DNA from 3 places in the Arthrobacter sp. CAN_A2 genome. Region 1 is predicted to be linked to each of the others. Evidence: predicted binding sites of a transcription regulator. Region 1 holds the regulator's gene; each other region holds the start of a gene.
The links. Region 1 encodes HrcA, which represses chaperone genes, less so after heat shock. Its sites were predicted from a motif close to TTNGCACTCGNNNNNNNCGAGTGCNAA; they were not measured.

Region 1 (9,710 bases):
GTGTCCCCGGTCGCAGCTCGTCCATGGGGAAGGAGAGCACATCGGTGGGGCCGGCTTCGTCCATCCACTCGATGTGCAGCTTCTCCATCGCGGCGGTGTCCACGAGGATGATCGACAGCTCGGCCTCGGGGTGGACGAAGAGGGATTCGAGCAGGAAATTCGTAAGGCGGACGAGGGAGGCCTCGTCGACGTCGTGCCCGGACTCGTTGTTGACCTCGACGCTCATCGGGCGGCCGCTGGCCGGCCCGTGCGCGCTTGGGCGGCGCGCTGGCCCTCGTCCCAGGCGCCGTAGGCGCTGACGATGTCCCCGACGAGCCGGTGCCGGACGACGTCGGAGGCGTCCAGCTCGCTGAAGTACACGTCGTCGACGTCGTGGAGGATCTCGCTGACGACGCGCAGGCCCGAACTCGTACCGCCGGGGAGGTCGACCTGGGTGATGTCACCCGTCACGACCATCTTCGACCCGAAGCCGAGGCGCGTGAGGAACATCTTCATCTGCTCCGGGGTGGTGTTCTGGGCCTCGTCGAGGATGATGAACGCGTCATTGAGGGTCCGGCCGCGCATGTAGGCGAGCGGGGCCACTTCGATGGTCCCCGCGGCCATGAGGCGCGGGATGGAGTCGGGGTCCATCATGTCGTGCAGCGCGTCGTACAGGGGGCGGAGGTACGGATCGATCTTGTCGTTCAAGGTGCCGGGCAGGAAGCCCAGTCGCTCGCCCGCCTCGACGGCGGGCCGCGTCAGGATGATCCGGTTGACCTCCTTGTGCTGCAGCGCCTGCACGGCCTTGGCCATCGCGAGGTAGGTCTTGCCGGTACCGGCCGGACCGATGCCGAACACGATGGTGTTGCGGTCGATCGCGTCGACATAGGTGCTCTGGTTGAGGGTCTTCGGGCGGATCGTCCTGCCCCGCGAGGAGAGGATGTTGACGGACAGCACCTCCGAGGGACGGGCCGCGCTCTGCGTCTTCAGCATGGTGACCAGCTGCTCCAGGACCTGGGGCGAGACCGGCGCGTTGTTGGCGGCCATGGAGCGGATCTCGGCGACGAGCCGCTCGGTCCGCAGCACATCGGTCGAGGGGCCGGTGATGGTCAGTTCGTTCCCGCGGGCGTGGAGGCCCACGCCCGGGAACGACTCCTCGATCAGTCGCAGCGCCTCGTCGTTGGAGCCCAGCGCCTGCACCATCTGCTCCGTCGAATCGAAGAGGAACACCCTGGTGTCGAGTCCTGCCGCATTGATGCCTGTTGAAGTTTCGCTCATACCTCGGCCGTCCGGCCTTCGATCGCCCCTCATCCGAATTGTCGTACTGATGGTCTGGTCCCGCGTCCGCCCATGAGGCGGGGATGCCAATGTTACGCCATCCCGCCCGCGCCGGCCCTTCGTCCAACGGGCCGCGAGCATCCCTGATTCCCCGGAATCGTCAGGATTGCAAGCGAATTCTCGGTCCTCCGCACCGGTTCCGCACCGGTTCCGCCCCGACTCCCGATTCCGCGGCGAATCGCCCCCGGCTTCGTATCAATCAGGTTTCAGTCATCCTGCAGGCCCCTATTCGACCGGGCAGCGCCGCCGCGCTGTGCCAAGCTGAAACAGGTCCGCCCCGAGCGAGCCGACCGTCCGCCGGCCGCGCCGGGGCGGCGTCGCCGGAGCCACGCTCCCGGGGACGGCACGACACGACCCATCGCCGGGCACGACCGATCTACCCGCCCGCACCTGACGGAAGGAGGCACGCATGAACCACCAGGACCCGCTGAAGAAGAACCGGCTGGGGCTCGGCGGCATCCTTGTGGTGTCCGGTGCCGTGCTGGTGGGCAGCGGCGCCTTCCTCCTCCCCGATCCGGGACTGCTGGCGGGCAACGCGCAGATGGCTCCCCTCCCCGATTCCCGCGCGACGACGGCGCCCGACGGCGCCGTCACGGCATCGCCCGACGCCCTGTCCGGGCAGGCGACCACCACGGACCCCTCGGACGCCGTTCGGCCGCTGGTGCCCGTCTACTGGCTCGGCGACGAGGACGGCGCGGAGCGGCTCTTCCGCGAATTCCTGACACCGGAGGAGTCCGGTGGCGATCCGATCGCCGACGCCGTCCGGCTGATGACCTCGGGGCAGCCGCTCGATCCCGACTACCACTCGTCCTGGCAGCCGGCGTCGAGGGTCACCGCCTCCATCTCGACGAAGAACGTCATCACCCTCGATATCTCCTCCGATGCCTTCCCGCAGCGCCTCGGCGAGAAGCAGGGGCGCCTCGCGCTGCAGCAGCTGGTGTACACGGCCACGGCGGCGGCCGCCGATGCCGGGCTCATCGCGGGCGGTGAGGCGAGTTCGGTCGTCGTCCTGGTCGATGGCGCGGCGGACTACCGGGCCTTCGGCTCCGTGGACCTGGGCGGCGAGTGGACCCGGGATGCCGCGACCCTCGCCCCGCTGTGGATCATCGATCCACAGGAGGGTGTGCAGGTCGATGGGGACCGCCTGACCGTCCACGGGACCGGCCCGGCGTCGGAGGACGAGCTGGCCTGGCGGATCGATCACAGTCTCGACGGTTCGGCGGAGGGCCCCACGGAACTCTTCCGGGACGGTTCCGTCGACATCGCACCCCAGGACGGCGCGCCCGGTGCGTACTCGTTCTCGGTGACGCTGCCTCCGGGCCGGTACGAGATCACCGTCTCGGCTCCCTCCACCGACGGAGCGGCCAGGGACTCGAAGACCGTCGTCGTCCGCTGAGCGGGAGCGGGCTACCAGCGCCCGAGCAGGTGGTTCAGCAGGACCAGGGCGGCCGGGCCGGCCGTCGAGGAGCGCAGGACGTGGGGGCCCAGTCGGGCGGTATCGGCACCGGCGTCGCGCAGCTTCCCCAGTTCCGCCTCGCTGATGCCGCCTTCCGGTCCGACGACGACGGCCGTCGATGTCGTGCCCGACGACCCGGCCGCGAGCAGGGCGGAGACCTGGTCCGCGAGGGGGACGTCGGCGTCCTCGTGCAGGACGATCACGCGGTCGACGGTCTCGGCCCACACGGCAAGCCGCGAGGTGTCCATCACGGCGTGGACGTCGGGCACGAACGAACGGCGCGACTGTTTCGATGCGGCCCCGACGAGCGACGTCCACTTCTGCCGGCCCTTCTCGGCCTTGTCGCCGCGCCAGCGCACGATGCTCCGCTCGGCATGCCACGGGACGACGGCGTCGATCCCGAGTTCGGTCGCGGCCTCCACGGCCTGCTCGTCGCGGCCGCCCTTGGCCAGGGCCTGGACGAGGATCAGCCGGTGCCGAGGTGCAGGCTCCTGGCCTGCCGTCTCCACGGCGACCTCGACCGTCCCGTTCCCGACCGCGGTGATGACGCCGCCGATCCGGTAGCCCGCACCGTCGGAGACATCCAGGCGCTCACCCTCGCCGAGGCGTCGGACCGTGGCGGCGTGGCGCCCCTCGTCACCCCCGAGCACGAAGACGCTGCCGGGGGCCGACGCACGGACCGCCTCGCCCGGCCCGAAGAACAGGGGACGCGTCATGGTCAGCGGTTTCCGAGCCGCTCCCGCAGGCGGGCGAAGACGCCGGAGCCGCTGCTGGCCAGCTGGCCGTCGGTGTACTCCTCGTTGCGCAGTTCCGCCAGCTTGCGCAGGAGCTCCTCCTGCTGCGGGTCGACGTTGCGCGGGGTCTCGACATTGAGGTGCACCCGCAGGTCCCCCCTGCCCTGGCTCCGCAGGTGCGTGACCCCGAGGCCCCGCAGGGTCAGGATCTCGCCCGGCTGGGTGCCCGGCTTGATATCGAGCTCCTGGTCGCCGTCGTAGGTGTCCAGGTGCACCGTGGTGCCGAGCGCCGCGGCGGTCATCGGGACGCTCAGCGTCACGTGCAGGTCGTCGCCGTCGCGCAGGAAGGTGGAGTCGGTGGCGACCCGTATCTCGACGTACAGGTCGCCCTGGGGCCCGCCGGCCGTCCCGGCCTCGCCCTGGCCGCCCAGCTGGATGCGCGTGCCGGTCCCGACGCCGGCGGGGACCTTGATGGTCAGGGTGCGGCGGGCGCGGACGCGGCCCTCGCCGCTGCACTCGTGGCACGGGCTGGGGATCACGGTGCCGAAGCCCTGGCAGGTACCGCAGGGGGCGCTCGTCATGACCTGTCCGAGGATCGAGCGCACGGCCCGCTGGACCTGGCCCGAGCCGCGGCAGATGTCACACGTCCGGGGTGAGGTGCCCGGCTGGCAGCAGCTGCCGTCGCACGTGGGGCACACCTCCGCGGTGTCGACCTCGATCTTCTTGTTGGTGCCGAAGACCGCGTCCTTCAGGTCGATGCGCACGTTGATGAGCGCGTCCTGTCCGCGACGCGTCCGCGAGGGAGCGCCGGCCTGCTGGCCGCCGCCGCCGAAGAAGGTCTCGAAGATGTCCTGGAAGGCGAAGCCCGAGCCCGAGTACCCCGCGCCGTAGCCGCTGTCCGTCCCGTTCTCGTTGCCGGTGGTGTCGTAGACCCGGCGCTTCTGCGGGTCGGACAGGACCTCGTAGGCGTGGCTGACGCGCTTGAACTCCTCCGAGGCGTCCGGCCCGGAGTTGACGTCGGGGTGGAGCTTCCGGGCGAGCTTGCGGTACGCCTTCTTGATTTCCTCCCCGGTCGCACCCTGCGCTACACCGAGGACCTCATAGTGATTACTCACTCGTACACATCACTTCCTGTTGAATGTTCTGTCGTCTGCACGCCGGTTGCACCGGCGGAAAGGCCATGGTCGGCCCTGGGTGGCCGTCGACAACCCAGAACCGCTGCCCGCGCCCCCGTTATTCCTCGAGGATCCTCGAGAGGTAGCGGGCGACGGCGCGCACCGCCGCCATCGTCGTCGGATAGTCCATGCGGGTGGGGCCGAGGATGCCGAGCTTCGCTCCGGCATCCGGCCCGTACCCCGTCGCCACCACGGAGGCCTCCGACAGCCCTCCGTAGGGATTCTCGCTCCCGATCCGCACCGAGATGCCGCGGGCGTCGTATTCCATCTCCGACAGCAGCCGCAGCATGACCACCTGCTCCTCGAGCGCCTCCAGGACCGGGCCGATGCTCAGCGGGAAATCCCCGGTCGAGCGGGCCAGGTTGGCCGTCCCGGCGAGCAGGATGCGGTCGTCCCGCCCGAGCCCGGCGAGCTGCTCGAGTACCTTGACGATCGTACCCCCGTGGGCACGCAGACCCTGAGGGAGCTGGGAGAGCGCGATGCCGAGCTCGCCCGGCAGCGCCGTGAGCTTCACGCCCGACACCGCGGACAGGATGCGCTGCTTGAGCTCAGCGAGCTCCGACTCCTCGATGTCCGACCGGGTACGCACGATCCGCTGCTGCACGGTGCCGTTGGTCGCGATCAGGACGACGAGGATCTGCTGCGGCGCCAGGAGTACACACTCGATGTGGCGCACGGACGCCCCGCCGACGCGGGGGAACTGGACGACGGCCACCTGGTTGGTGATCTGCGCGAGCAGCCTCACCGTGCGGTCCATCACGTCGTCGAGGTCCTCGGCGCCCTCCAGGAGGGTCTGGATGGCCTTCTTCTCCGGCGCGGACAGGGGCTTCACCTCGGAGATGCGGTCCACGAACAGGCGGTAGCCCTTGTCGGTGGGAATGCGCCCCGAGCTCGTGTGCGGCGCGGTGATCAGGCCCTCCTCCTCGAGGACGGCCATGTCGTTGCGGATGGTGGCCGAGGAGACTCCCAGGCGGTGGCGGTCCACCAGGGCCTTGGACCCGACGGGCTCCCGGGAATGGACGTAGTCCTCGACGATGGCCCTGAGCACCTCCAGGCGTCGCGGTTCACTCATTCCTGTGTCACCTCCGGCTCCGTTCCTCTCCCCTGGGCACGCGCAGCGGATAATCCCCGGGCGTTAGCACTCGACACGCCCAAGTGCCAAGTCTAGTACGTCCGCTTCGATTGTTAGCATTGGGATCCCGGGCTGCGGCAGACCGCCGGAGCCCCCGTGGGAAGGACACACCCGGGATGGACTACGGCTGGGGAGCCCAAGATATATCGGCTCCGAAGCGGGTAGGACTCGCCGAGGTCCCCGTCGCGAAGGACATGGTCCTCGAGGACGTCCAGAGCGGGTTCGTCGGCGCGGTGGTCCGGGTGGAGAAGTCCGGCGGACTCCATGTGATGGTGCTCGAGGACCGTCGCGGCAAGACGCGCACCTTCCGCCTCGGCCACGGCTTCCTCCTCGACGGCCGTCCCGTCCACGTCGTCGCGCCCGTCCCGGGCACAGCTCCTGCCGCCAAGGCTGCCGCCAACCGGACCGCATCCGGGTCTGTCCGGGTCGAGAACGCGCGGGCGAGAACCGCCCGCGCGAGCAGGATCTGGGTGGAGGGCCAGCACGACGCCGAACTCGTCGAGAAGGTATGGGGCGACGATCTGCGCCTCGAGGGGATCGTCGTCGAACCGCTGCACGGCGTGGACGACCTGGAAGGCGCCATCCGCGCCTTCGGCCCCGGCCCGCAGCGCCGACTCGGCATCCTCGTCGACCACCTGCTCCCGGGCACCAAGGAGTTCCGGATCGCGCAGCAGGCGATGACCGCTCCCGGCGCCCGCGGCAACGTGCTCATCGTCGGCCACCCGTACGTGGATGTCTGGCAGGCCGTGAAGCCGGCGGCCCTGGGCCTGGAGGCCTGGCCCGTCATCCCCCGCAACCAGGACTGGAAGACCGGCATCCTGGCCGGCCTCGGCTGGCCGCACCACAACCAGGCCGCCGTGGCCAACGGGTGGAAGCGCATCCTCGGTCGGGTCAGCACCTACGCCGATCTGGAGCCCTCGCTGCTGGGCCGGGTCGAGGAGGTGATCGACTTCCTCACCGCAACCCCCGGCAGTCCCTGAGCCGACCGGCGCCGGTACCACGTATCCTTGGAACACATTCCGGGGGAAGATTCCCGACAGCCAGCAAAGGAATTGACGTTGTCCAACACCGCCGACCAGCAGCATCACGAACCGGGCAAGTCGCAGCCCGCGTTCGAAGGCACCCCGGCCAACGCCCTTCCCCTGACGGCTTCGGAGGATCGCCAGTACGCCACCCTGGCCCACTTCGGGGGCATCCTCGGGTTCATCCCGTCCCTGCTGATCTTCCTCATCTTCAAGGATCGCGGCCCCTTCACCGCCCAGGAGTCGAAGGAGGCGCTGAATTTCACGCTCCCTCCCACGATCATCGCGCTGGCCGCGTGGCTGCTCTCACTCATACCGGTCATCGGCGGGGTGTTCGCCGTCCTGAACGCCGTCATCTGGCTGACCATCACCATCTTCTCGGTGAACGCCGGCATCCAGGTCAATCGCGGCCGGCCCTACCGCTACCCCCTGAATCTGCGCCTCATCCGCTGACCCGCGTCCGACGCGTCAGTCGGGCAGCAACCTGCGCACCACGGCATCCGCGAGCAGGCGACCCCTGAACGTCAGGATCACGCGGCCGGCGAAGGCCGCAACCGGCTCGACGAGCCCGTCCGCGATCAGTCCGGCGACGGCCCGACGCCCCGACGTCGTCAGGATGTCCGTCGCGAGGCCCTCGCGCAGGCGCACCCGCAGCATCACGTCCTCGACGTAACGGTCCTCGTCCGACAGGACCTCGCGTCCGGCCGCCGGCGAATGGCCCGCTGCGAGGGCATCCGCGTAGGGGCGCGGGTGCTTCACGTTCCACCAGCGGGTCCCGCCGACATGCGAGTGGGCTCCCGGGCCCGCTCCCCACCAGTCACTGCCGCGCCAGTAGGCCAGGTTGTGGCGGCATGCATCGGCGGGAGTGCGTGCCCAGTTGCTGACCTCGTACCACTCCAGCCCGCCCGCGGTGAGCATCTCGTCGGCCAGCGCGTACTTGTCGGCGTGGTCGTCGTCGTCGATCGGTGGCACCTGCCCCCGGCGGATGCGCGACGCGAGCCGCGTCCCGTCCTCGATGATGAGGGCGTAGGCGGAGATGTGGTCGGGCCCGTAGGACAGCGCCGTGGCCAGCGATGTCCGCCAGTCCTCCAGCGACTCCCCCGGTGTGCCGTAGATCAGGTCGAGGCTGACCTTCAGCCCGGCCTCCCGGGCCCATTGCACGGCCTGCGGGACGCGCTCCGGGGAGTGCGTGCGATCGAGGACGGCCAGGACGTGCGGCACCGCCGACTGCATGCCGAAGGAGACCCTGGTGAAGCCGGCGTCCCGGAGGACGCGCAGCGATTCCGGGGTGACCGAGTCGGGGTTCGCCTCCGTGGTCACCTCGGCGTCCGGCGCCAGGCCCCACTGGTCGCGGGCGGCCCGCAGGATGGCGGCGAGGTCCTCAGCGGGGAGCAGTGTAGGCGTGCCGCCGCCGAAGAAGACCGTCGCCAGCGGGCGGGGCGGCACCCCGGAGGCTTCCAGCGCCTGCACCCCGAGAGCGAGTTCCGCGAGGACGGAGCCGGCGTACGCGTCCTGCGACGCGCCGCCGCCGAGCTCGGTGGCCGTATAGGTGTTGAAGTCGCAGTAGCCGCACCGGACGGCGCAGAACGGGATGTGGACGTAGAGGCAGAAGTCGCGCTCGAGGGCTCCCTCGGCCGCGGAGGGCGGCAGGACGCCGTCCTCCGGTGCCGGCAGGCCGAGCGGCAGGGCGCTAGGCATGCGGCCCCGTCCGCCCGGAAGCGTGGTGCGTCACTTCTTGGCTTTGTCCTTCGACTCGTCGGACGACAGGGCGGCGATGAAGGCTTCCTGGGGCACTTCCACGCGCCCCACCATCTTCATGCGCTTCTTGCCCTCCTTCTGCTTCTCGAGCAGCTTGCGCTTGCGCGTGATGTCACCGCCGTAGCACTTCGCGAGGACGTCCTTGCGGATCGCGCGGATGCTCTCGCGGGCGATGATGCGCGCCCCGATCGCGGCCTGGATGGGCACCTCGAACTGCTGGCGCGGGATGAGCTCGCGCAGCTTGCCCGTCATCATCACGCCGTACGCATAGGCCTTGTCGCGGTGGGTGATGGCGCTGAAGGCGTCCACCTGCTCGCCCTGCAGGAGGATGTCCACCTTGACGAGGTCGGCCACCTGGTCGCCGTCGGCCTTCCAGTCGAGGGACCCGTACCCTCGGGTCTTGGACTTCAGGAGGTCGAAGAAGTCGAAGACGATCTCCGCCAGGGGCAGCCGGTAGCGGATCTCGACGCGGTCCTCGGACAGGTAGTCCATGCCGCCGAGCACGCCGCGGCGCTGCTGGCACAGCTCCATGATCGCGCCGATGAACTCCGACGGCGCGAGGATGGTGGCGGACACCATGGGTTCGCGCACCTCGGCGATCTTGCCCACAGGGTACTCGCTGGGATTGGTCACCTTCACGGCGCGCTTGTCCTCGAGGGTGACCTCGTACTCGACGTTGGGCGCAGTGGAGATCAGGTCGAGGTTGTACTCCCGCTCGAGGCGCTCGCGCGTGATCTCGAGGTGCAGCAGGCCGAGGAAGCCGACACGGAAACCGAAGCCCAGCGCCGCGGACGTCTCGGGCTCGTAGACGAGGGCGGCGTCGTTCAGGGTGAACTTGTCCAGGGCGTCGCGCAGCACGGGATAGTCCGTGCCGTCAAGGGGGTAGAGGCCGGAGAAGACCATCGGCTTGGGGTCCTGGTAACCGCCGAGCGACTCCGCGGCCGGCTTGGCGAGGTTGGTGACGGTGTCGCCGACCTTCGACTGGCGGACGTCCTTCACCCCGGTGATGAGGTAGCCCACCTCGCCCACGCCGAGGCCCTTGGACGGCGTCGGCTCGGGCGAGCTGACGCCGATCTCGAGCAGCTCGTGGCTGGCCCGCGTGGACATCATCTGGAT
Region 2 (9,870 bases), on a different contig from region 1:
TGCATCAGGGCTCCGATGTGGGGCGGCCGTCCCTGATCACGGTCGGCATCCCCGAGTCCGGGGGTCTGACGGTCTCCGGTGGTGCTGTGCGGATCAACGCGTAGGAAGCGAGGTCGCGCCGCTCGCCGGCGATCTCCAGGTAGCTGCCGAGGAGCCCCTCGTAGCTGAAGCCGGCCCGGCGGGCGACACCGATGGATGCCGTGTTCCACGGCTCGATATGCAGTTCCACGCGGTACAGGCCCGGCAGAGTCCACGCGAACGAGACCAGTGCACGCAGGGCATCGGTCGCGATCCCGCGGCCGCGTGCGGCGGGGGCGACGGCGTAGCCGGCCTGCGCGCGCCCCAGGGGATAGTCGCGCAGCCACAGGCCGATGACGCCCTGGGCCCGGTCCGTGCGGGCGTCGGTGATCGCGAAGGAGAAGCCGGCCCCCTCCGGGTGCCGTTGGCGCTGGCGGGCGATGTAGGCGAGGGCTTCCTCCTCGCCGGCCATCGGCGGCAGGGTGCCGATCAGGGGCACGTAGGGGTCGGTCGCCAGGTCACGGATCATGCCCGCGTCCCGGTCCTCGACCTGCCGCAGGCTCACGCTGCCGGACGCCGGCGGCACCTCCGGCCAGTCGGGCAGCAGCGCACGCCCCGGTTCGGTCACGGCCGGTAGCCGAAGGCGGCCAGGCCGAGGTCGGGGTGGGACCGGAAGCCCAGGGCGCGGTAGAACGGGTGCGACTGCGCCGCGTCCTCCGTCCCGTCGGCGTCGGTGCTGAGGGCCAGGAACATGCAATGACCGTAGCGCCCCCGGATCTCCTCCATCAGGGCGCGGGCCACCCCGTGGCGCCGGGACGCGGGGTGTACGAGGATGTCCTGGATGTAGCAGATCGACTCCCCGTCCGAGACGGTGCGCGCCAGCCCGATGAGGCCGCCGTCGTCGTCCCATGCCGTGACGACCAGGTGGGACCCCGTGAGGCTCCGCGCGAGCCGGTCGGGGTCACGCGTGTAGGCCGTCCACCCCACGGAGTCGTAGAGCGCGAGGGCACTGTCCAGGGGAGGGGTGTCCTCCGCGGTGATCCTCACCGGCCCAGCCTACCCAGCGGCGTCGTCCGATGGCACGGGCGCGGCGTCACTCGCGGGACACCCGTCCGCGCAGGGCGGCGAAGGCGAGCGTGAAGCTGACGGCCCCCACGCCGGCGATGGCCAGGAAGCCGGGCCACAGGTCGTCCCACACCCAGCCGTCGCTGATGAGCGACCTCAGCGCGGCGAGCAGGTAGGTGATCGGGTTGTAGTCGGCGATCGTGGCCAGCCACCCCGTGAGTGCCTCCTGCGGGAGGAAGGACGTGGTGAGGAAGGCGAAGGGGAAGAAGAGCAGGAAGGAGGAGTTGACGGCACCCGGGCTCCCGGTGCGCAGGGCGATCGCGTACGGGAAACCGGTGAACGCGAGCCCCCACAGGCCGGCGATCGCGATGAACCCGATGATCCCGGCCGCACCGGTGGTGAATTCGACGCCGACGAGGAATCCCAGGATCAGCACCGGCACGCACAGGGCCATCACGAGGACCAGGTCGGCGACCATCAGCCCGAGCAGGAGGGCGGACCGGTGCATCGGGGTCAGCAGCAGGCGGTCGAAGTACCCGCTGCTGATGTCCGTGACGAGGCTGCTGGCACGGGAGACGCCGGTGACCGCGAAGATGATGGCGACGGGCAGCTGGAAGGCGCGGAAGTTGTCCACCCCGGTGGCCTCGGCCACGGGCTCCAGGGCGCCGATATTGACGACGAAGAAGAACACCGGGATGACCAGCGCGGGGATCACCTCGGCGGGAGCGCGCGGGATGGCCCGGAGCGCGCGGGTGGCGACCGATAGGAGGTCGCGCAGGAAACCCGCGCGCCGCGGTTCGGCGGCGGAGCGCCCCGTGGTGCCGCTGATGGTCGTCATGCCCGCTCCCTCGTGGATTCGCGTGGTGCGGCAGCCGGGTCGCCGGCCGGGCCGCGGTCGTCGCTGATGTGCTCGCCGGTGACCGAGAGGAACACGTCGTCGAGCGACGGTCGGCGCAGGGACAGTTCTCGGACGTCCACCCCCGGTACGTCCGCCAGGGCCACCGCGACGGGACTGATCGTCGAGGGCCCGTCGGAGACGCTGAGGACCAGCGTCTCCCCGCTCGTCTCGACCCGCTGGACGGTGCCGAGGCGTTCGAGGGCCGCCCTCGCCCGGTCGACGGACCCTCCGAGCGTGACGATGATGACGTCGGTGCCGATGGCACGCTTGAGCTCGGTGGGGGTGCCCTCGGCCACCAGGGTGCCCTTGTTGATGATGCCCACGCGGTCGGCGAGCTCGTCCGCCTCCTCCAGGTACTGCGTGGTGAGGAAGACCGTCATGCCCAGGTCGGTGTTCAGCCGGCGGACCTCCTGCCACACCTTGACGCGGCTGACCGGGTCCAGCCCGGTGGTCGGTTCGTCGAGGAACAGCACGGCCGGGTCGTGCACGAGGGCCAGTGCCAGGTCGAGGCGGCGCTTCATGCCGCCGGAGTAGGTGCCGATCCGCTGCCCGAGGGCCTCGCCGATATCGATGAGGTCCGTCAGCTCGGCGACGCGGGAGCGCGTCGCCGCGGCCGACAGCCCGTAGAAGCGGCCCTGCAGCGCCAGCATCTCTGACCCGGTCTGCTGGTCGTCGAGCGCCGCCTCCTGCAATGCGACGCCCACGCGCAACCGGACCTCCTCCGCTTCGGTGGCGACGTCGTACCCGGCCACGCGGGCGTGCCCCTCGGACGGCGTGATCAGGGTGCACAGGACCCGGGTGAGGGTCGATTTGCCGGCACCGTTCGGCCCGAGGAATCCGTAGATCTCACCCGGTGCGACGGCGAGGCTGACGTCGTCGACCGCGACCTTGTCCCCGAAGCGGCGGACGATGTGGTCGGCGGAGATGGCGGGTTCGGATACGTCCATGCAGGCACCTCCATATTCTTTCGATGAACATAAAGTAAGCTGATCGAATAGTTCGACCGTCTAAGAGTAGGAGTCCCGCGTGGATCCGCACAAGACTCCGGACCGCCAGAAGGACGTCAGCGCCAAGCTCCGGCGGTTCTCCTCGGTGTCCGGTGACCTCAGCCGGGCCTTCGGGACCCGGTACGGGATGCATCACACGGCGGCGCGGGCGGTCATGGAACTCATGGAAGCCGCCCGGCGCGGCACGCCGCTCACCTCGGGGCAGCTCGGCGACCTCCTCGACCTGACGCCGGCCTCCGTCACGGCGCTCGTCGACCGCATGCTCGCGGCCGGGCATGTCCGGCGGGAGCCGGATCCCACGGACCGGCGTCGCGTCCTGCTGATCGTGGAGCCAGCGGCCGTGCAGCTCGGGCACGAGTTCTTCCAGCCACTCGCTGCGGATCTGTCGGTCATGATGTCGGACTACGACGACGCCCAGCTGGAGCTGATCGACCGGTTCCTCCGGGACTCGACCGCGGTGGTCCTGAAGCACCTCGCGCGCACCGGCTAGGGCCTCATGGGTCCGCGGAGCGACGCCGGGCGCCCGCGATCGGTGCGGTCAGGGCGTGCGTGACGGCCACCAGGTCTGCGGGGGCCAGTTCGATGTCCAGGCCCCGCTGGCCGCCGGACACGAAGACGGTCGCGTGGTCGAGTGCGGACAGGTCGACGACGACGGGGGATGCCTGCCGTTGGCCGATGGGGGAGATCCCGCCAAGGACATAGCCCGTCCGCCGCCGGGCGGCGTCGGGATCGGCCATCGCGGCCTTCCGCCGGCCGAGCGCCGAGGCCAGGGCCTTGAGGTCGAGTGGACCGCTGACGGGGACGACGGCGGCGACCAGCGTCCCGTCGACGCTCGCCATCAGGGTCTTGAAGACCCGCTCCGGCTCGATGCCCAGCGCTGCGGCGGCCTCGAGTCCGTAGGAGGAGGCACCCTCCTCGTGGCTGTAGGGGTGCGCCGTGAAGGGGATGGCCGCGGCCGTTAGGGCGGCCAGGGCGGGCGTGCTGCGTGGTCCCGTCGTCTTCCTGCCCACATCACTCCTGCGTGTCGTCGCCCATGCATGCCTGCTCGGTAGGCCCGCTAGGACGCCGTCGCGGCGTCCAGTGCCGTCGCCGGCTCGTAGGCCGCCGGGACACCCCAGATGCCCGTGAACTCGCACGAGAGGATGAAATCGGTCACGAGGCTGCCGGTCAGGACGAGCCCTTCGACGTAATCTACGCCGTCGCGGGTGGCCGGCTCCACGCCGTGCCGCTCGAGGGCTGCGACGACCTGCTCCGTGGCGGAGGGGTCCTCGCTGTTCCGGGAGCACCAGTACACGTAGAGGGACTCGAGCTCGTCGACGGAGACCAGGGCTCCGTCGGTGGTGATCGTGGTGGTGGCCTGGAGGAAATGCTCGATGTGCTGCGTCATGAGGATGATCCTTTGCAGTCGGAGGCAGGCGCCGAGGGGTGATCCGGCGGGGTCGCTCGCCCGGGGCGGCGTGGATGCGCGGGGAGGGCGCGGTCGCGGCTCGGTCGCGGAACAGGAGGAGTCAGGGCGCCCGAGGGCGTCAGGGCAGGCAGACGGAGGGCATCGCGGAGAGCGGACGGGCATGCCGGGATCCGGCGGCCTCGTCGGTATGGCGCGGAGAACGGATCAGCGATCCGCCCGCGGGGAGTCGGGGAAGAAGGGCTTCCTGGTGGGTCATTGCTGCACGCCCCGATCGGGGGATGGGACTCTGCTGAACGATGCCCGGCGCGGTGGCGGGGACAACGAGGAGGAGAACCGGAGAAACAGCCGCCTTCTTCTAGACAACTTCCCCCAGAGTACTCTGCCGGTCATCCCCGACACGGAAACGGCTCGTGAACGCTCGGCTAAAGTACGTGTATGCCCCCGATCCGCACCCGTTCACGCCGGGCGACCATCAACGACGTCGCCACCGCGGCAGGGCTCTCGCGCGGGACCGTCTCGCGGGTCGTCAACGGCGAACGGTATGTCTCCGACGAAGCGCGCATCGCCGTCGAGGAGGCGATCGCGCGGGTGGGCTACGTGCGCAACTCCGCGGCCAGGAACCTCGTCACGCAGGAATCCCGGGCGATCGCCCTGATCATCCACGAGCCGCACTCGCTCCTGTTCGAGGACCCCAACATCGGCTCCATCCTCCTCGGGGCGAACGCCGTGCTCTCCAAGGCGGACTACCAGCTCGTCTCCCTCATCATCGACTCCGACAGGGACAGCCGCAGGGTCGCCGACTACCTCAGGGGAGGCCTCGTGGACGGCGCGGTCATCGTCTCCGCGCGGGCCTCCGACCCCATCGCCTCCGCGGTGCGCGACATCGGTGTCCCGGCCGCCTTCGTCGGCCACCCGCCCGGCACGCCGGACCTGCCGTACGTCGCGATCGACAATGCCGCCGCGGCCCGGGCGATCACGCGGCGCCTCATGGACACCGGGCGCCGGAGGATCGGCATGATCGCCAGCGCCATGGACCGTGATTCCGGGTACGACCGCTTCACGGGGTTCCGGGACGCGATGGGCGACCGGTTCGACGCCTCCCTGGTGGTCGAGTACCCGCTCTACACCTACGCCGCGGGGCTCGAGGGCATGCAGGAACTGCTGCGTCGCTGCCCCGGGATCGACGGCGTCTTCGCGTCCTCGGACGCCGTCGCCGCGGGCGCCATGACCGCGCTCCAGGAGTCGGGGCGGAAGGTGCCCGACGACGTCGGGATCGTCGGCTTCGACGACAGCAGCTGGGCCGTGCGTACCCGGCCCCAGCTGTCCACCGTCCGACAGCCGGCCGACCTGCTGGGCAGCACCGCCGCGGAACTGGTGCTGGCCCAGATCCGCGGCCTGCCCAGTCCCGTGCAGGTGCTCGACACGACGGTCGTCTGGCGCGATTCGGCCTAGGCCCGCCCCGGGGAGGGGCTCTCGACGAGGAGGACGCTCATGTGGATCGGGTTCATCGAGTTCGACGTCCTGCTCGGCGATGTGCATTCGTTGAAGGGCAAACGTTCGGTGGTGCGCCCGCTCGTGGCGGACCTCCGGCGGAAGTTCGAGCTCTCCGTCGCGGAGGTGGGGCACCAGGAGCTGCACCGCCGCGCCGTCGTCGGGGCCGGTGTGGTCGGCGGGGACCGGCACCACGTGGTGGACGTGCTGGACCGCGTGGAGCGGTACGTCGCGGCCCGGCCGGAGGTCGAGCTCCTGAGCGCCCGACGAAGGCTCCTCAGCAGCGAGGACTAGGGACCGGACGCCGACACGGGCTCGACGACGATGGCCACGCGCTCGTCCCCGATGCGCGTGAGGACGAGGGTGGCCTTCTTCCGGCCCTTGCCCGACCCGGTCAGCAGCTGCTTGCGGACCTCCTCGGGGGTGACCGAGGTGCCGCGCTTCTTGATGTCGAGGACCCCGATCCCCTCGGTGCGGACCCAGGTCTTCAGCGCCCTGACGTTGTACGGCCGGACCTCGAGGACCCGGTAGGCGCGCGCGAAGGGGGTATCGGTGAACGACGGCGCACAGATGTAGGCGATCATCGGATCCAGCAGGTGCCCGCCGAGCTGCGCGGCGAGGTCCGCCACGAGTTCGGCGCGGATGACGGCGCCGTCGGGCTCGTAGAGGTATCCGGCGGGTCCGCCGATGGCGGCCGTCGGTCCGTCCCCGAAGTCCCGCTCCGACATCATCTCCGCGGCACCCTGCGCACCGATCACGAGGGCTGCCCGCCGGACGCCGTCACGGCGGAGCGCGTTGAACCAGAGGGCCACCTCCGTGACGTCGCCGTCCACGGAGACCCACTGTGCCTCGCAGGTCGCCGGGATGGAGCCGTGCGGCATGCCCGGGCCCATCTTCACGCCCACCGGCATGCCGCCGTCCGCGAGTCCCTGCACGAAGGACAGCGGGGGTGAGAACGCCTCGGGGTCGAACAGGCGGGACGTGCCCGACGTCGTCGTCGTCCTGCGCGCCGGGTCGAGCCAGACGCCGTCGTACGCGGTGGTGTCGACGGAGGAGGCGTCGGCGTTGACGACGCGCGCGTTGGGGAAGGGGAGCAGGTTCATCGTCGCGGCAGCGGCGGTCGTCTCGTCGAGCTCGACGGCGGTGACGTCGCGGTCGAGGGTGGCCAGGGCCATGCTGTCCGCGCCGAGCCCGCAGCCGAGGTCGGCGATCCTGACGAGGCCGACGTCGACGAAGCGCTGGGCGTGGCGTGCCGCGACCGTCAGGCGCGTGGCCTGCTCGAGCCCGGCCGCCGTGAAGATCATGCGCTCGGCGAAGGGGCCGAACTTGGCGGAGGCCTTCGCCCGGAGCCGTGACTGGGTGAGCGCGGCGGCGACCACCTCGGGGGAGTAGCCGGCCTTCCGCAGCTGCCCGGTGAGGCGCAGGCTGTCGGCCTCGGTGTAGGGCCCGAGCGAGTTCAGCAGCTCCCAGCCCTCCGGGGTCAGGATGTCCGCGATGTTGTCCGAAGCCATGCTGCCAGCCTAGGCGACGGGAGGGTCGGCGCATGACGCGCGCTGGCACTCGCCTTGACCGAGTGCCAGCGCTTGCATACAGTCGGAGTTGGCACTCGCTCACTGCGGGTGCTAATCCCGAGGGAAGCGTTCGCCGGCACCGCGACGACGGTTCACGCCCAGCCCGACGGCCTCCATTCATTGGTATCGAACGCAAAGGAGAGCCCGTGTCGGTCTCTATCAAGCCGCTTGAGGATCGTATTGTTGTCCGCCCGCTCGAAGCCGAGCAGACCACTGCTTCCGGCCTCGTCATCCCGGACACCGCCAAGGAGAAGCCCCAGGAGGGCGAAGTCGTAGCAGTCGGACCCGGCCGTGTCGACGACAACGGCAACCGCGTCCCCGTCGATGTCGCCGAGGGCGACATCGTCATCTACTCGAAGTACGGCGGAACCGAGATCAAGCAGGGCGGCCAGGAGTACCTCGTGCTCTCCGCCCGCGACGTCCTCGCGATCGTCGTCAAGTAACACCCCGATTGGAGAAGCCCCGGCCCGCTGTGGCCGGGGTTTTTCTCGCTGCACAAGCCTGAAAGGAACCAACGAATGGCAAAGCAGTTGGAATTCAACGACGCCGCCCGCCGTGCCCTCGAGGCCGGCGTGGACAAGCTCGCGAACACCGTCAAGGTGACGCTGGGCCCGCGCGGACGCAACGTCGTGCTCGACAAGAAGTGGGGCGCCCCCACCATCACGAACGACGGCGTCACGATCGCCCGCGAGGTCGAACTCGACGACCCGTACGAGAACCTCGGCGCCCAGCTGGCCAAGGAGGTCGCCACCAAGACGAACGACGTCGCCGGTGATGGAACGACCACCGCCACGGTCCTGGCCCAGGCACTCGTCAAGGAAGGCCTCCGCAACGTCGCCGCCGGCGCCGCTCCCGGGCAGCTCAAGCACGGCATCGAGGTGTCGGTCCAGGCCGTGGCCAAGCGCCTGCTGGAGAACGCCCGCGAGGTCGTCGGTCAGCAGACCGCCGACGTCGCCTCCATCTCCGCGCAGAGCACCGAGGTCGGCGATCTCCTCGCAGAGGCCTTCGACAAGGTCGGCAAGGATGGTGTGATCACCATCGAGGAGTCCTCCACCACGCAGACCGAGCTCGTCCTCACCGAGGGCATGCAGTTCGACAAGGGTTACCTCTCGCCGTACTTCGTGACCGATGCCGAGCGCCAGGAAGCCGTCCTCGAGGACGCGCTCATCCTCATCAACTCCGGCAAGATCTCCTCACTGGCGGAATTCCTGCCGCTGCTCGAGAAGGCCCTGCAGGCCGGCAAACCGCTGTTCATCATCGCCGAGGACATCGAGGGCGAGGCGCTCTCCACCCTGGTGGTCAACAAGATCCGCGGCACCCTCAACGTCGTCGCCGTCAAGGCTCCGGGCTTCGGGGACCGCCGCAAGGCCATGATGCAGGACATCGCCACCCTCACGGGTGCGCAGGTCGTCTCGCCGGACCTCGGCCTGAAGCTGGACCAGGTGGGCCTCGAGGTGCTCGGTTCCGCACGCCGGATCACCGTCACCAAGGACGCCACCACGATCGTCGACGGCACCGGCAGCGAGTCCGACGTCGCCGACCGCGTGGCGCAGATCCGCGCCGAGGTCGAGCGCACCGACTCCGACTGGGACCGTGAGAAGCTCCAGGAGCGCCTGGCGAAGCTCGCCGGCGGTATCGGCGTGATCAAGGTCGGCGCGGCCACCGAGGTCGAGCTGAAGGAGAAGAAGCACCGCATCGAGGACGCCGTGTCCTCGACGCGTGCGGCCCTCGAAGAGGGCATCGTCGCCGGAGGCGGGTCCGCGCTGGTCCACGCCGGCAAGGCACTGGACACCGACCCCGACGTGCTGGCACTCGAGGGCGACGCGGCCACCGCCGTCGGCCTCGTCCGCCGCGCCCTCGCCCAGCCGCTGCGCTGGATCGCCGAGAACGCCGGCCACGAGGGCTACGTCGTCGTCGCGAAGGTCTCCGACCTCGAGATCGGCCACGGCTTCAACGCCGCGACCGGCGAGTACGAGAACCTGATCGACGCCGGCATCATCGACCCGGTCAAGGTGACGCGTTCGGCCCTGCAGAACGCAGCCTCGATCGCGGCTCTGGTGCTCACCACGGAAACCCTCGTGGTCGAGAAGCCCGAGGCGTCCGACGATGAGGGCCACGGCCACTCGCACTAGGCGCAGGGGCTCCGGCCCGCTCCGTCCCTGAAGCACCCCGGCTCCGCGGAGCCGGGGTGCTTCTGCGTCCGGTGTCCGTGCCGGCCGGCGGCGCTCCTGCCCATCCACCGCGCCGACCGGCGGCGCTCCTGCCCATCCACCGCGCCGACCCGGTGGGCATGTGCGACCATGCCCACTCAGTGGCGGCACCCGGTGGGCAGGTCCGCGCAGTCCGGCTCGCCGCCCATACCCCGGCCGGGCCTGCCGTTGCTGATCGTCAGGCCCTCCCGGTATCCCTCCT
Region 3 (9,870 bases), on a different contig from region 1:
GGAAGTGCCGGACAGCCGTCGACGTGCGGGCCGGCAGCAGATGGGTCTCCGCCCAGGCCGAGCACAGAAAGGGCGGCACCCCCTGTCCGGGAGTGCCGCCCTCTGCGTGCTTCGCGCGGGTGCCGCGCGAGCGGTGGGGACTAGAAGCCGCCCATGCCGCCCATGCCACCCATGTCGTCGCCGCCGCCGGCAGGAGCTGCCTTCTCCGGCTTGTCGGCCACGACGGCCTCGGTGGTGAGGAACAGGCCTGCGATCGACGCCGCGTTCTGCAGGGCCGAACGGGTGACCTTCACGGGATCGTTGACCCCGGCGGCGAGGAGATCCTCGTATACGCCGGTGGCAGCGTTCAGGCCGTGGCCGGCGGGCAGGCCGCGGACCTTGTCGACCACGACGCCGGGCTCCATGCCCGCATTGAAGGCGATCTGCTTGAGCGGTGCGTCGATGGCTACGCGGACGATGTTCGCGCCCGTCGCCTCGTCGCCCGTGAGCTTGAGGTTGGCGAATGCCTTGGCGCCGGCCTGGATGAGGGCTACGCCGCCACCGGCGACGATGCCTTCCTCGACTGCTGCCTTCGCGTTGCGGACGGCGTCCTCGATGCGGTGCTTGCGCTCCTTGAGCTCGACCTCCGTTGCGGCGCCGGCCTTGATGACTGCAACGCCGCCGGCCAGCTTGGCGAGGCGCTCCTGCAGCTTCTCGCGGTCGTAATCCGAATCGGAGTTGTCGATCTCGGCGCGGATCTGTGCCACGCGGCCGGCGATGGCGTCGGCGTCGCCGGCACCTTCGACGATGGTGGTCTCGTCCTTGGTCACGACGACCTTGCGGGCCGTGCCGAGCAGGTCGAGGGTGGCGGTCTCGAGCTTGAGGCCGACCTCCTCGGCGATGACCTGGCCACCGGTGAGGATGGCGATGTCGGCGAGCTGCGCCTTGCGGCGGTCACCGAAGCCCGGAGCCTTGACGGCGACGGACTTGAAGGTGCCGCGGATCTTGTTGACCACGAGGGTCGCGAGGGCTTCACCCTCGATGTCTTCGGCGATGATGAGCAGCGGCTTGCCCGACTGCATGACCTTCTCGAGGACGGCGACGAGATCCTTCACGTTGCTGATCTTCGAGTTGACGATCAGGATGTAGGGATCCTCGAGGACCGTCTCCTGGCGCTCTGCGTCCGTGACGAAGTAGCCCGAGATGTAGCCCTTGTCGAAGCGCATACCCTCGGTGAGCTCGAGCTCGAGCCCGAAGGTGTTGGACTCCTCGACGGTGATGACGCCTTCCTTGCCCACCTTGTCGAGTGCTTCGGCGATCAGGGCGCCGATCTCGTTGTCACCGGCAGAGATGGAGGCGGTGGCAGCGATCTGCTCCTTGGTCTCGATCTCCTTGGCGGAGGCGAGGAGTTCCTCGGTGACGGCCTGGACGGCCTTCTCGATGCCGCGCTTGAGGCTCAGGGGGTCGGCGCCGGCCGCGACGTTGCGCAGGCCTTCCTTGACCAGGGCCTGGGCGAGCACGGTAGCGGTGGTGGTTCCGTCGCCTGCGACGTCGTCGGTCTTCTTCGCGACCTCCTTGACGAGCTCGGCACCGATCTTCTCGAACGGGTCGTCGAGTTCGATCTCCTTGGCGATCGACACGCCGTCGTTCGTGATGGTGGGGGCACCCCACTTCTTCTCGAGCACGACGTTGCGGCCACGGGGGCCGAGGGTCACCTTGACGGCGTCAGCGAGGATGTTGAGGCCCCGCTCGAGGCCGCGACGGGCCTCTTCATCAAAAGAAATGATCTTGGCCATATTGGCTTAGGTCCTTTCGGGACGGTTGCATTTCAGCATGTGAATGCTTGGCTGCGTGTGGTGCCCGCGACGGCCGGGTGGCGCCTGAACGATCTCTTTCACGTTCCTGCTCCACCCCCACCACAGAGGTTTGTCTGCTTCACGCGCCTCGCGCAGTCTTAGCAGTCTGCGCGCGCGAGTGCTAACTCAATAATTAGCACTCCCACCCTACGAGTGCAACCCGTCGGGGCCGCCCGGTGGCGGTCGTCACGCCCTCCCGCCGCCGGTGTCCAGATGCCATGGCGCGGAGTCCCGCGAGGGCATAGGTTGGGCGGACCACGAGTCCCAGGAGGCACAGTGTCCACGTCAGCGAGCGGTCCGGACCGCGGAGAGTCCGACGAGCAGGTCGCGGCGGAGGGGGCTGCCGAGGCAGCCTCTCCCCGGCAGTCGAGCGGCGCGGACAGCCCTGCCCCGGAGCCGGATGTCCGGCACGAGGATGGCTCCGGCGATGCCGGCAGGGACCCGTCCCGGCAGCCCTACGAGCAAGCGCCGTACCAGCAGCGCCCCTCTTCACAGGGACCTGGCCGGCGGGACCCGTACCGGCATGGCCGGCCCTCGCCCTACGAGCGGCCGCCGTATCAGCAGTCCGGTCCCTACGATCAGCCGCCCTACCAGCAGCCGGGCCCCGACCAGCAGCCGGGCCCCTACGAGCAGCCGCCCTACCAGCAGTCCGGACCCTACGAGCAGCAGCCCCATCAGCAGCCGGCTCCGGGCCAGGCCCCCGATGCCCAGGGCGGGTACAACCAGGGTGGGTACAGCTACAGCGGATACAGCCAGGGCGGATACGGGCAGCCGTACCCTCCGCAGAAATCCAGGGTCGTCGCAGGCGTACTGGGCATCCTCCTCGGCTCCCTCGGCATTCACCGGTTCTACCTCGGCTTCACCACGATCGGCATCATCCAGATCCTCATGTCGACCGTCGGCGCGGTGTTCACCTTCGGACTGAGCGCCATCGCGGCGAGCATCTGGGGGCTCATCGAGGGCATCATGATCCTCGTCGGGTCCGAGCAGTTCCGCCGGGACGCCCGGGGCATCCCGCTCAAGGACTGACACATCGACCGGAGGGTGCTCCGCGCTCCCACCCGCCGCTTGGCGGCCCGGCGACGGCGCCCCACGCGGGCCGGTCGTCGATGACCCGGTCACACGCAGGCCGGGCGTCGGCGCCCCGGCGGCATACGCGGGCCGGGCGCCCTCCGGGCACCACCGCGGTTACTGGAACTCGGCGCCGAGGACGAGGGAGATGTCCGGTGAGATGGCGGCGCTCTCGACGAGGTTCGTGATGCCGAGCTCCGCGGCCACGGCTTCAGCGTCGGCGCGCTGCCCCTCGTCGTTGTAGAAGACGACGGAAGCCTCCACGGGGACGCCGGCCCAGTTCCCGGGAAGGGCGGAGGTCCATCCGGCTGAAGCCAGGCGACCGGCCGCCACCGACGCGAGACCCGGCGAGCCCGTGCCGTTGAGGACGTTGACGGTCTGGGTCCGGTCCGCAGCGTCCGCTTCGTCCGAGGCCGCGGAGGACGCGGCGTCGGTCGCCGTCCCGCTCGGCCCACTCGTGGTGTCGGGAGACGCAGTGCCCGACGGTTCCGCCGTCGCGGCCGCGCCCTCGGTCGCGGAAGCCTCGGCGCCCGACGACGGCGTCACATCGCCGTCGTTCCCCCCGGCGAGATCGAGGCCGGGAAGGAGGAAGTACGAGCCCACACCGATCAGGAGCGCAAGGGCCCCTGCGGTGATCTTGAGTCCGAGGCCGTTCGACTGCGCCGGAATGATCCGCTCGCGGTGGACCCCCTGGCGCGCGGACGATACCGGGACGCGGTCGAATTCGTCCCGCGGGTGATCAGTCATGGGCGTGGGTGGTCCTTCGCTCGTCGAGAATGGCGGGACGTACTAGATATCCGCGCCGAGCCGGCGGGCCGAGCGTGCCTTCTGCCGGGTGGACCTCAGGCGCCTCAGCCTCTTGACGAGCATCGGGTCGTGGGCGAGGGCCGCCTCGGTGTCGATGAGGGCGTTGAGTGCCTGGTAATAGTGCGTGGCGGACATGCTGAACAGGTCACGGATCGCCTGCTCCTTCGCGCCCGAGTACTTCCACCATTCGCGTTCGAGAGCGAGCATCCGCTGCTCGCGGTCACCCAGGGCCAGCCGGTCGTCCGTCCCGGACGTCGCGTCATCCGAATGCCGCTGCGGCTCGGCCATCTCCCCCGTCGCCTTCCTTCAGTGGGCACAACTGTCACCCTATGGTAGTAGGGAATGACAGCACTGTCATTCGAGCGGCAGAGCCCGACCACCCGGGCGAGAATGAAGTCATGACTTCTCCCGACCCCACCCTGTTCGACCTGCCGGGCACGCCTCCGGGCAGCGACCGGACCGGCGCTGCGGGACCTCGGAGGGCCGAGCAACCGTCCCCCCATGCCTCCGCCTTCCCCTTCGCCGATCCGGCCCGCATCGAGGATCTGGTTCCCGCTGACTGGGCGGGCGCGCTCAAGCCGGTGGAACCGGTCCTCCACCGGCTCGCGGCGTCCCTGGCGGAGGATCTCGACGGCGGGCACCGGGTCCTGCCCGACGCACCCCAGATCCTCCGGGCCTTCACCACCCCGCTGGACAGCGTCCGGGTGGTCATCGTCGGGCAGGATCCCTACCCCACGGTCGGCCACGCCGTCGGGCTCAGTTTCGCCGTCGACCCGCGGACCCGACCGATCCCGCGAAGCCTCGCCAACATCTATCGCGAGCTCGTCTCCGATACGGGCGCGGAGCCGCCCGCGTCGGGTGACCTCTCCGGCTGGACCGAGCAGGGTGTGCTCCTCCTCAACCGCGTGCTGACCGTCCGCGCGGGTGAGGCAGCGTCGCACCGGGGTTGGGGGTGGGAACAGGTGACCGACGCCGCCATCCGCGCTCTCGTCGCGCGGGGCGGCCCACTCGTGGCCATCCTGTGGGGCAAGGACGCGCTCCGGCTCAAGCCGTTGCTCGGCCCGACGCCCACGGTCGAGTCGGTGCACCCCAGTCCGCTCTCGGCCTCCCGCGGGTTCTTCGGCTCCCGGCCCTTCAGCCGTGCGAACGAACTCCTCGCGCGGCAGGGCGCCGATCCCATCGACTGGTCGCGCACGGGCGGCCGTGCCGGCTGACGCCTGGTGTCGCAGCGCGGGTGTGCGACGCAGATCCGACGGGCGGAGGCATGGGACGGCTCGGAAGTAGGGTTCGTAGGCCGGGTGGGCCTGCCGACGCACCCGGCTACCGCCGCCGGTTCCGCTGCCGCTCGTCGGAGCTGAGCTTCCTCGTGAACGGTCGCGCCAGGTTGTCACCGAGGACGACGCCCGCGGCAATCGCCAGCACGACCGTCAGGGCGTTGAAGAGGCCCAGCGCGCCGTCGGACACGATCTCCGACTCGATGGTGAGCATGTACATCGAGCGGAAGATGGACAGCCCCGGGTAGAGGAACAGCACAGCGGGAACGGCGACGACGAGTTGGGGGGCGCCGAGCCGGAGGGCCACGACGCGCGAGAGTCCACCGATCAGGATGGCCGCGAGGGCCGGTGCCAGCCGGTACCCCACGCCGGCTGCCACGGCGCTGATCATCAGGAGATATCCGGCGACAGCCACGAGCGAGGTCGGGATCACGAGCTTCACGTCGGTCTGCTCGGCGATGCAGATCATGGCCACGGCGATGAATATCAACACCGCGACCAGGGGCCATGGGTACTGGCTGCCCGAGGAGTCGAACACCTGGAGTTCAGGGATCCCGAGCGCCGATCCGGCGACGAGGGCCACGGCGATGCCTGCCACGAGCGCCGCGAAGACGAGGATCGCCGAGAGATATCGACCCGCAGCCGTGACCGGGAACCCGTTGATGGCGTCCTGCGTCGCGGAGACCAGCCGGCCGGTCGGCAGGAGCAGCAGGATACCGCCCACCACGACGAGGGCCGGGGCAATGGGCACCTGCAGCCACCAGAACAGCATCGCGATCAGGGTGACGAGCGCCGCCGACGTGGCGACGGAGAAGAACTCGGGGACGCGCCACTCCCCCAGCTTGCGGCTCACCAGGTCGACGAGGATGCAGCTGATGAAACCGACCAGCGAACCGAGCAGGGTCCCGCCGACGAAGGCCACGATGGCCGCCGAGAAGATGCCGAACGCGGCCGTCACCATCCAGCGGGGGAAAGGCTTCGGCCGGTGGGTGATCTCGTCGAGCCGCTGGGCGGCCTCGGTCCGGGAGACCCCGCCGTCGGCGATATCGGAGACGAGCCGGTGGATGGCCGTGAGGCCCGCGTAGTTGTTCGTCCATGAGCGGACCACGCGCAGCACCGTCGTCGGCGTCTGGTCCTTCACGGAGTAGTTGATGATCACCGACTGGTTGGTGATGTCCACCTCGATGTGGTCGAGACCGAAAGCCGCCGTGACCGCGATGATGCTCGTCTCCACCTCGAGGGCACCCGCGCCGTACCGGAACATGGTCTCGGCCAGGTTCAGGGCGAAGTCGAGGGCCTTGCGGGCGCCGGCGTCGGGACCGCCGACCTGGATCATGGGATTCGCGTAGGGGCTGCCGGCAAGCCGCTCGACGATGCTCATGGCCTGGGTGGGCGGAGCCTCGCCCTGCACGAGGCGGCGGAGCACGCTCCTGGCTGCCGCGTTGGACCGGCTCGACGACGGCACGCTCCGCGGTGTCGTGGGCAGTGCATCCGTGGGCCGCGTGATGGGCTGCCGCTGACGGGACGGCCGGGGGATCTTCGGTTCCGACGCGGGGCGCTTCGGTGGGGCCCCGGTCCTGCCGCCCTTCCTGGCGGGACCTCCCGGGCTTGCCGCCAGCTGCCGCTTCTCGTCCTCGGACGGGTCGAAGGGGCGCCGGATCACCGGGAGGGCTTCCGCTACGGGCGATGGATCGGGGGGCAGAGGCCCATCCCCCGGGGTCGAACCGTCTTTCACAGCGGCCTTTCGTGCATCGATCGCGGTGCCCTCTGCGGGCTCTTCCTCAGTAGAACGGCTGATGCGTGCGTCGCCAGTGGATCTGGCGCGCCACACGCTCCGCGATCGTGTTCCAGACACGATACTTCCAGCCGCTGACCACGAGGTCGTAACAGCCGGCGAAATCCGTCACCGTCTTGGTGAAACTCGTCTTGAACAGTCCCAGTCCGTGGAACGGGTGGTCCTTGTCCTTCAGCCGGTCGCTGGGCGGGGTGCCGCAGAAGTCGTACTCGACGATCCCGAACTCGTCCTTGAGGTCGGTGATGGCCTGCCACTGTACGAGATGGGAATCCCCGTACTGGGTCCGCCCAGGACGGGAACCGCCGTCCTTGTAGGTGCCCTTGGTGCCGTAGTTGACCACGAAGGCGCCGACCGAGGGCTGCCCGTCCTCGTAGACGAAGTAGAAGCGGCCCTGCCCTGCATCCACGAAGTTCTGCCAGAAGCGGCTGTAGTACTCCAGTGAGCGCATCCGGGCGGCCGAGCGGTCCTCGATGTGCGCCATGAGCGAGTACATGGCTTCGAAGGTCTCCTGCGTCGGCTCCATCCGCCGGACCTCGACCCCCTCACGCATGGCCCTGCGGACCGCGTTGCGACCGCGCGAGTGCAGGTTCCGCAGGAGCTGGTTGGCATCCGGCGTGGTGTCCAGGATGGCCGTGCTGTCGTTGGGCTGCAGGTTGAAGGTCTTGACGAGCCCGGCCGACTGCAGTGCCTCCCGCACCTCCGGTCCATCCACGAGATCCGGCTCCACCTTGATCGCGAAGACGTTGTGCGCCTCCCTGCGGGCGAGGTCGGCGACGGCGTGCGCGGCGGCAGGCACGTGGGATGCCTCGGTGACCGCCGGGCCCTTGATCAGGTACCACAGCGCCCCGATGACGGGGACCTTCTCCTCCAGGACGAGGTTGTGGGTCCTGTACCCGGGGCCTTCGAGGACCACGAATCGCGGCCGCCACCCGTGATGGGACTTCACCTCCGCGAACGCCGCGGAGGAGAGCAGGTTGCCTCCGCCGGGGTTCGCCATCACGAGGGAATCCCAATTCTGCTGCTCGGTCCCGGTGGCGAAACGAGCGCTGAAGTCGACCAAGATTCCTCATTCACTGGTGGTGGCAACCGAAGGACGCCCTCAAGTCTAGCGGCAGCGCCCTACCCCTCCGCGTTGCATGACGCACTGGTTGCCTGGGGGAACAGGGTTTCCTGTACTCGCCCCGTCCGGGTGGCTAGCATCGGCGATATGGACTTCAGATACCTCGGCAACAGCGGCTTCAAGATCTCGGAAATCACGTACGGCAATTGGCTCACCCACGGATCGCAGGTGGAGAACGACGTCGCCACGCAGTGCGTGCGCGCCGCGCTCGACGTCGGCATCACCACCTTCGACACCGCGGACGTGTACGCGAACACGGCGGCGGAGACTGTCCTCGGCGAAGCACTCAAGGGCGAGCGGCGCCAGTCGCTCGAGATCTTCACGAAGGTCTGGGGGCCCACGGGACCGAAGGGACACAACGACGTCGGGCTGTCCCGCAAGCACATCATGGAGTCGATCGACGGATCGCTGCAGCGGCTGCAGACGGATTACGTCGACCTCTACCAGGCACACCGGTACGACTACGAGACGCCCCTCGAGGAGACGATGCAGGCCTTCGCCGACATCGTGCGTCAGGGCAAGGCCCTGTACATCGGGGTCAGCGAGTGGACGGCGCAGCAGATCCGTGACGGTCATGCCCTCGCGAGGGACCTCGGCTTCCAGCTGATCTCCAACCAGCCCCAGTACTCGATGCTGTGGCGCGTCATCGAGGGCGACGTCGTCCCCACGTCCGAGGAGCTCGGACTGTCGCAGATCGTCTGGTCGCCCGTCGCGCAGGGCGTGCTGACGGGCAAGTACGCGCCGGGCCGGCAGCCCGAGCAGGGCACGCGCGCCTCGGACGACAAGGGCGGCGCCGACATGATCAAGCGCTGGATGAGCGACGAGGTACTCACGGGCGTGCAGAAGCTCGCGCCGATCGCCGACGGCGTGGGCCTCACGATGGCCCAGCTGGCCGTCGCGTGGGTGCTGCAGAACAAGAACGTGGCCTCGGCGATCATCGGCGCCTCCCGGCCCGAGCAGGTGAAGTCGAACGCGGTCGCCGCCGGCGTGAAGCTCGAGGACGACGTCCTGACGGCGATCGACGACGCGATCGGCGACCTCGCCGAGACGGACGTCGCGAAGACCGTCTCCCCCGAGACGCGGCCGGTCTGATGGCGGCTGCGACCAGCCCCCTGAACGTCGCGGTGACGGGCTCGAACGGGAAGTTGGGGCGGAGCGTCGTCCGTGGCCTGCGCGAGGCCGGGCACACCGTCCTCGAGCTCGACCAGCACGGCGAGCGCACCCCGACGTTCCTCCGCATCGACCTGCGGGACTACGGCCAGGTGCTCGATGCGCTCCTCGGCGTGGACGACCGGCACTCCGGCCTCGACGCCGTCGTGCATCTCGGAGCGATCCCGGCTCCGGGCCTGCAGGCGGACGTGGCGACGTTCCACAACAACATGACCGCCACGTACAACATCTTCCAGGCGTGCAGGCGGGCCGGCATCAAGCGGGTCGTGTACGCGTCCAGCGAGACCGTCCTCGGACTCCCGTTCGACACCCCGCCCCCGTACATCCCGGTGGACGAGGAATACCCGGCCCGGCCCGAGACCACGTACTCCCTGGTCAAGCACCTCGAGGAGCAGCTGGCGATCGAACTGACGCGCTGGGATCCGCAGCTGAGCATCACGGCCCTGCGCTTCTCGAACGTCATGGATCCAGAGGACTACGCCGCGTTCCCCTCCTTCGACGCGGACGCGACCGCCCGGAAGTGGAACCTCTGGGGGTACATCGACGGGCGGGACGGCGCCCAGGCCGTGGCGAAGGCCCTCGAGAACGCGGCGCCGGGCTTCGACCGCTTCATCATCGCGGCGGCCGACACCGTCATGAGCCGTGCCAGCGCCGACCTTGCGGCCGAGGTGTTCCCCGGGGTGGAGCTGACGCGCGAGGTGGGCGAGCACGAGACACTCCTCTCGATCGACAGGGCCCGCCGGGTGCTGGGGTACGAACCCCGGCACAGCTGGCGCGACCACGTCTAGGTCCATCCAT

Region 2: groES (co-chaperone GroES) is a predicted target of HrcA. The motif match lies at 7,441-7,467, and genes of this name have one in related genera.
Region 3: groL (chaperonin GroEL) is a predicted target of HrcA. The motif match lies at 1,934-1,960, and genes of this name have one in related genera.

What each region holds. Positions count from the first base shown of each region.
Region 1 covers NZ_JADOUS010000007.1:28,515-38,224, forward strand. The annotation lists gene ybeY (rRNA maturation RNase YbeY) at 1-226, opposite strand, end outside; gene IWX63_RS10535 (PhoH family protein) at 223-1,257, opposite strand; gene IWX63_RS10540 (GerMN domain-containing protein) at 1,727-2,713, shown strand; gene IWX63_RS10545 (16S rRNA (uracil(1498)-N(3))-methyltransferase) at 2,725-3,489, opposite strand; gene dnaJ (molecular chaperone DnaJ) at 3,492-4,622, opposite strand; gene hrcA (heat-inducible transcriptional repressor HrcA) at 4,741-5,754, opposite strand; gene IWX63_RS10560 (DUF3097 family protein) at 5,931-6,794, shown strand; gene IWX63_RS10565 (DUF4870 domain-containing protein) at 6,873-7,289, shown strand; gene hemW (radical SAM family heme chaperone HemW) at 7,305-8,534, opposite strand; gene lepA (translation elongation factor 4) at 8,565-9,710, opposite strand, start outside.
Region 2 covers NZ_JADOUS010000001.1:481,166-491,035, reverse strand. The annotation lists gene IWX63_RS02165 (PhzF family phenazine biosynthesis protein) at 1-104, shown strand, start outside; gene IWX63_RS02160 (GNAT family N-acetyltransferase) at 5-646, opposite strand; gene IWX63_RS02155 (GNAT family N-acetyltransferase) at 643-1,065, opposite strand; gene IWX63_RS02150 (ABC transporter permease) at 1,112-1,921, opposite strand; gene IWX63_RS02145 (ATP-binding cassette domain-containing protein) at 1,918-2,928, opposite strand; gene IWX63_RS02140 (MarR family winged helix-turn-helix transcriptional regulator) at 3,008-3,478, shown strand; gene ybaK (Cys-tRNA(Pro) deacylase) at 3,483-3,998, opposite strand; gene IWX63_RS02130 (hypothetical protein) at 4,046-4,375, opposite strand; gene IWX63_RS02125 (LacI family DNA-binding transcriptional regulator) at 4,832-5,848, shown strand; gene IWX63_RS02120 (DUF503 domain-containing protein) at 5,888-6,181, shown strand; gene IWX63_RS02115 (class I SAM-dependent methyltransferase) at 6,178-7,398, opposite strand; gene groES (co-chaperone GroES) at 7,605-7,901, shown strand; gene groL (chaperonin GroEL) at 7,977-9,590, shown strand; gene IWX63_RS02100 (VanW family protein) at 9,767-9,870, opposite strand, start outside.
Region 3 covers NZ_JADOUS010000008.1:16,720-26,589, reverse strand. The annotation lists gene groL (chaperonin GroEL) at 141-1,775, opposite strand; gene IWX63_RS11685 (TM2 domain-containing protein) at 2,112-2,864, shown strand; gene IWX63_RS11680 (LytR C-terminal domain-containing protein) at 3,024-3,653, opposite strand; gene IWX63_RS11675 (DUF3263 domain-containing protein) at 3,696-4,001, opposite strand; gene IWX63_RS11670 (uracil-DNA glycosylase) at 4,112-4,927, shown strand; gene IWX63_RS11665 (threonine/serine exporter family protein) at 5,034-6,650, opposite strand; gene IWX63_RS11660 (lipid II:glycine glycyltransferase FemX) at 6,769-7,842, opposite strand; gene IWX63_RS11655 (aldo/keto reductase family protein) at 7,990-8,994, shown strand; gene IWX63_RS11650 (NAD-dependent epimerase/dehydratase family protein) at 9,015-9,860, shown strand.